DNA from 2 places in the Paenibacillus sp. FSL R7-0189 genome. Region 2 is predicted to be linked to the other one. Evidence: riboswitches for the same ligand, from Rfam matches in the RefSeq annotation. Region 2 holds a riboswitch; the other holds the start of a gene.

Region 1 (3,146 bases), 1.1 Mb from region 2:
TACACTTACATCCACTACTTAGGGTCTACTGTTCTTTCCCACGTCGGGTGAGCCGCTTACTACGCCCCTTCTATACTCTTACCTTCACTACTTAGAGTCTACTGTTCTTTCCCACGTCGGGTGAGCTGCTTACTACGCCCCTTCTATACTCTTACCTTCACTACCTAGAGTCTACTGTTCTTTCCCACGTCGGGTGAGCTATATTTGATGCTGTGGTAGGGTAGGGACATTAAGTGGCGTTCTAGGTACAATATGCTTGTAAATGTTCAACATCCACCGGTTAGTAAAATACCAAAGGCTGGCTCATTCGTAGATTTCACTACTGATGAGCCAGCCTTTAGTTAGATATCCATTATATTAGGGAAATCCTCCCTAATATTCATCGATAATCGCTTTAAAATAAGGTTTTTAGGGAAATCCTCCCTAAAAATTCATGCAAATACCCATTTATGACTAAAAACACCCTATTATTAGGGAGAATTTCCCTAATCCACGTTCTAGGAGCCATAATCACCTTCACTTTAGGGAGAATTTCCCTAAAGTTCTACCCAGAAAGACGTCCCATAGCCAGCTCATTCCCCCTGGCTATGGGACGCCTTTTTCTACTTAAACGCTTCGCTTGTAAAGGTCTCCCTATAGATCAGCTAATCTGCTGACTGCCCTGCTGCTTCTCCAAGAAACGCTGAAGAATCGCATTGAATTGCTCCGGCTGGCACAGATTACTTGGATCTAATGCGTTCGGAATAATCGCCAACTGCGCATGTGGCAGCTGGGACACCATTTCCTTCATACAATTCACTCCAAATTCATTAAAGTCCCCTACAATACATAAAGCAGGACGTTTAAAAGCCTTTAAGCATCTGGTGTAATCAACATGGCTTGTAGCCAGTCTTTGCCGATATAGCTCCCGGGGACGTTTGTCCAGCAGCCCTCTTCTAATCTCATTGTAGGCCAGACTCCAGCGCTCTCGGTACATCATCCGAATCGAAGGCAACACCAGCTCGCTTGGGAGATAATACATTAGCAAACTGCAATATGCTGCCATAGTTTGTATTTTCCCTACAATTGTTGATCCATGAGTCCTACAGAAGCTGTCTGCGACCACAATGGCTTTTACACGCTCAGGATATTGTTTGGCAATATGCTGAACGACTAAGCCACCATAGGCGATTCCTACAAAAACTGCTTCACGGATACCTAGGTCATTCAACAGCATAATCAAATCCAGACATTGCGTCTCAATAATCTCATGTGGGGCTTCCAGCAGTTTACCAGACTTACCATTCCCCCGTAAATCGCACAAAATCACTTTATATTTATCGGAAAAATACTCCAGCTGTGGTTTGAACATACTGTGTGTTAATCCATGTCCATGGATAAACACAACCGGAGTGCCAGTTCCATTGATTTCATAATAGAGCGAAGTTCCGTTCAGTTTAGCGATAGGCAAAGGTAACACCTCTTTCATAATAAATTCTACGACTATATCTGCTTAAAAACGCAGCAAAAAACCACAGAGGGATTCTCTGTGGCTATTCATCACTAAACACGCCATTCATCCTCTCTCCATACGCTTACGAGGTTAGCTGTCGGATTCGGGCAGTGAGAGTTGCCCTACCTGCAGGGATGCATGTTATGCACCCGGAACAGGATTCACCCCATAACCAGTGCCGACTCTCACATCGGCTGCCAGTTGTTGGTTCCCCCGCTTTCCAGAAACGGAAATTAAGCGGATTGCTTATGTAATTGTAAATTTAAGATAATTGTCAGTTCTGAGATGAATCATACTCTTGTAAGGTTTGCTTGTAAAGGAGGGCTCTGGTCAAAATAATGTTGAAAGCAATGCTTTTCATTTCATATTGAGCATACTCTTCATTTTCTCTTTCTTTTGCTCTTGTTTACTCGTTTTATTTAAGAAAATGGCTCTGAACCAAGCCAAACGGAGGTTAAAACACCAGTACTTTCTATATAAAGGCCATCCTTTTCACTGGAGATATGAAAAAAGCTAAGCAGAATCAGAGATATTCCCCTGTCCACTTAGCTTCCTCTTACAATACTATGGCTACAAAAGATCGGCGTTTTTCAATGCATGCTCCCAGCTTGGAAAAAAGAACAGCGCACTTCTCATAAGCTCAGGATCGCTCTGCTTTACTTGTTTTTTACTGATCGAGCTTCCGTCGCTTTGCAGCTTTTTGATCCGACTTAATACTTCATCAGCCTCCAAAGGAATTTCCATTGAAACACTCCTTTCTCAGTGACCTGTTTCCCTTCATTTTCTCCATAATATGTTTATTTATTCCGTACTCTTTATTTCCCCAGATTAAACCATCTGATAGATGGGTTGTTCAGCAATGAACCGGTTAGGAAGCATGGGATATTTGTCTGCTAAGATTTCAGCTAAATATTTCATTCCCGGCGCTTCACTCTCCGCATGACCTAACATGATGAGCGCTTTAGATCTGCCTTGGTGCCCTGCATCCCGCACATATTCCGGAGTCTCCCACTCTGGTCCCTCACCAGCAATAATTAAATCAAGATTGTGATCATTAAAAAGCGGAATAGCCATCGTCCCGCCTCCTCTGTAACCTACTAATATCCCTACGCGTTTGCAGGAAAGAGACAGGTCACCGGCAGCGCGTACATAAGAGATCCCTAGCTTACTTTTAATATATTGAGCAGCTTCCAGTACAGTCATAGCAGGAATAGTGAGAATCGTAGCAGCTGCTTGCTGCTCTTCCACGTATGCGGACCAATCTAGTTCTCGCAGTAAACCCACCATAATTCCATCCGGCTTTTGCCGATGCCAATAATCATGATAACGAAAAATAGCAATTTGGGAATGTTCGATCAGACTTTTTTTCGCATGATAAACCGGATCACCTTCTAACCACTCGCTCGCCGCATGATGGCTATAAAATACACCTTCATGCGTGATCAGCAAATTGGCTCCTAACGCTATTGCTTGCTCCACAACATTTTGTGTGGCAGAGAAGGCCGTAATAATCCCTGTGACTTCAGTTTCCGGTTCCCCTGGGTTCAGAATATCCACAGTCCCTTCTACCTGTTCCACAGTTCCCATTAAATCTTCCAAAATCGCTCTAATCGTGAGGCTCACTATCATCATCCCTCGATTCGAAATCTAATAA
Region 2 (3,146 bases):
GTCAGATTTTCAGAAAGTCGTTGAGAAGGTAACCAAAAAATCATGGCAGGCATATTTCGATGATTACATTTATGGTGATGGTGCGCCTGACTTCTCAGTAGATACGATTACTTTTAAAAAAAATAACAGCGGCGATGCTCAAAGCTACGAATCATTAGTGAAGATTTCAAATAAAGGGAGCCATTACGTTGATGTTCCCGTGAAATTCACATTCGCCGACAGCTCTTCGGTGCAGCGGGTCTGGAACGGTGAAGGAGCAGAGACTACGTTTCAATTGTTAAGCGATAAGCCTCTTCTCTCTGCTGAGATTGACCCTGAGCATTCCATCTTATTGGAGAGCAAACATTTAAACAACTTTAGGCTGGCGGAAATAGAGCCCAAGACGCTCTCTCGCTGGACGTTAAGTGTAACTAAACTACTTGAAACCGTGCTCGGAACTCTTGTCTGGTGAGGTGAATGATTGTGAGAACATCGATAACCCGCGGCTGGCAAAGCATGAAGGAGCAATTTTATATTTTAATTCTGCTCTTCATCTACCGACTGCTCTGGGGCTACTTTATGTATGGTTTCATCCGATCTGCTATTATTCCAATTCTACTGCGCTATCCAGATAAAGACGCCGGCGGCAGCGGTATGGGCAGACTGTTGTATTATATCGAGGGACAGTTCAGCTTGAATACTGACCCTGCGATACGCACTTGGTTATGGATGCTTCTAGGACTTGTTGTCTTGCGACTTCTGCTTTCTCCTTTCATAAGGGCAGGATTGCTGCATGAGCTCCACCAGGAGCGAAGGGGAGAGCGCGGACTGTTCTTTTTCCCTGGCATGAAGATCTATGGACTACCTGTCTTAGTCTTTAGCCTAATCGAATGGGTTCTGACCCTGCTGCCGCTTTACTGGCTTGCTCCAAAAATGTACGGGCTGTTCTTATCCTCTTTGTTTAACTACACTTTGTTACTTCATTTAGTACCATACGTATTGGCATGGCTTATATATATTTTTATCGTGCGCCTGTTTCTTCTATATATGCAGTTTGGTTACACCGGCGGTACAGGAATGTTCTCCTCACTGTTCATCTGCTTGCGGTCACTGATTCCTGCTATAGGTGTTTCCATTGTACTTGGTGCGGGAGGCTTGCTCTTACTGCTAGTGTGCGGACTGACGGGTCTGTTCTGTCCCGGCCTGCCGGCACTTATAATACGGCAAATCTCACCACTACCTTCTACGCTCTTAAAAATGTGGGGAATCTCTGCACAATATCATCTATGGTGTAGCAAAGCATTTCCACAATAAATTAACCTTATTTGACATAATAAAAAGGTCCCAATTCCTGTATTCAGGAGCTGGGACTTTTTCTCATTACGGATAACTTAAGAGTATTTGCAAAATCATAAAAGCTCTGTTACAATAAGTCCTGTGCTATTAGTAACAATTTTGTAATCAATTGAAACGATTCCTACATAACTAAATGTATTTATCGTAAGTGTAACTGTCGAAACGTCATTCTCTTGGTGCTTAACACGCCTAATTCCTTTGCACCGGGAAGTGGGGGAACCATATTTTGGGTGAATTGATCTCGCTTTACAGGGATCATAGGGAATCTTCTACCGAACCCTTAAGCTAACCTCGCAGGCCTTGGAAGGAGTACATCTTTTGAAAAGACATAATTTAAGAAAAAAATGCGTCGCTGCGGCGCTAGGACTTGTAATGGCATTATCTATTGGTGGAGGAAGCGCCTTTGCCGACTCTAAGATGGACACTGTAATCTCAAAGACTATTGGAGTTGCCTATAAAACCGGAGGTACAAGCACTGCCGGATTTGATTGCTCTGGATTTACAAAATATGTATTCAAGAATGTGGGTCTTACTTTACCTCGTACATCAAAAGCTCAATATAGCGTTGGAACTGCTGTATCCAAAAGCAATCTGCGTTCTGGTGACCTAGTGTTCTTTAACACACTTGGCAATGGAGTATCCCATGTCGGCATTTATGTTGGAAACGGAAAATTCGCACAATCGTCCTCTTCGCGTGGAGTAACCATCACTTCACTCAGTCAGGCCTACTGGGCCAATCGTTATGTTGGCGCTAAAAGAGTAATGAGTACTTCAGCTTATCAAGCTGTAGCCTTCGATTGAAACCTTCCTCACAACTATAACCTCATAATTACAACTATATGAACCTGAATCTGATTATTCCCGTAATCAAATTCGGGTTTTTCTTTTTTCCATAATATATTTTTACACTATTAGAGCCCAATTGAAACACGTTTATTTGATAAAAATTGCAATTATATTAAAAATTAGGTCATTATTAACGCTTACATATGCCTTTCTACCGTAAAAATGCCAATTTTTCTGCATTAATATGTTAAAAACGATTGCCAAGCGGCTTTCTGTTTGTTACAATTAGCGCAGTGAGATTTTAGTAACATTTTTGTAATCATTAAGTTGTTATTTACAAAGGTTTTGTCATGTATTGATTACAAGCTAATCCTAATCAACAGTATGAGCCGAGTTTCCTAACTATTAGGAAAACGGGGGAACCAACTTTGGGTGAATTGACCTCCATTATATAGAGGGGTCATAGGGGACCTTCAACCGAACCCTTAAGCTAACCTCGTAGGCATTTGGAAGGGGTATACACTTTTGAAGAAGAAGTTAGCAGCAGCAGTACTAAGCTTTTCCATCATCCTCACCATCGGAGCAGGAAGCGCTTTCGCAGATTCCAAAATGGATAAAGTGATTGACAAGGCCATCGGTACTAAATACGTATCCGGCGGTATATCCACTAACGGATTTGATTGCTCCGGATTTACAATGTATGTGTTTGATAAGATTGGCATTAACCTTCCACACCAATCAGGTTCCCAATATCAAATGGGCACAGCAATCTCCCGTGATGATATAAGAGCCGGAGATCTTGTATTCTTCAATACAAGTGGCAAAGGTGTCTCCCATGTCGGCATTTATGTCGGTGAAGGTAAGTTCGCACACGCTTCTACCTCACGCGGTGTTACGATTAGCTCTCTGAGTGATAGCTACTACGTGAAACGCTACGTTGGTGCCAAGCGCATTATGAGCACAGACGCTTACCAATCGGTTGCTGCTGAATCGGAAGACAATGATGATGTTCAATAAGTAACGTA

What was found. Region 2 has a riboswitch for cyclic di-AMP ahead of MKY63_RS09905 (C40 family peptidase). Riboswitches for the same ligand answer to the same signal wherever they lie in the genome.
Region 1: linked by a shared signal. The riboswitch ahead of MKY63_RS14955 (alpha/beta hydrolase) and the one ahead of MKY63_RS09905 (C40 family peptidase) in region 2 are both predicted to bind cyclic di-AMP.

Annotation. Positions count from the first base shown of each region.
Region 1 covers NZ_CP150223.1:3,427,439-3,430,584, reverse strand. Annotated here, with positions in the region: gene MKY63_RS14955 (alpha/beta hydrolase) at 641-1,450, opposite strand; cyclic di-AMP (ydaO/yuaA leader) riboswitch at 1,556-1,742, opposite strand; gene MKY63_RS14950 (hypothetical protein) at 2,063-2,236, opposite strand; gene MKY63_RS14945 (Nif3-like dinuclear metal center hexameric protein) at 2,321-3,079, opposite strand; gene MKY63_RS14940 (alpha-glucuronidase family glycosyl hydrolase) at 3,140-3,146, opposite strand, start outside.
Region 2 covers NZ_CP150223.1:2,308,364-2,311,509, forward strand. Annotated here, with positions in the region: gene MKY63_RS09895 (M1 family metallopeptidase) at 1-451, shown strand, start outside; gene MKY63_RS09900 (hypothetical protein) at 463-1,293, shown strand; cyclic di-AMP (ydaO/yuaA leader) riboswitch at 1,512-1,650, shown strand; gene MKY63_RS09905 (C40 family peptidase) at 1,708-2,136, shown strand; cyclic di-AMP (ydaO/yuaA leader) riboswitch at 2,499-2,641, shown strand; gene MKY63_RS09910 (C40 family peptidase) at 2,686-3,138, shown strand.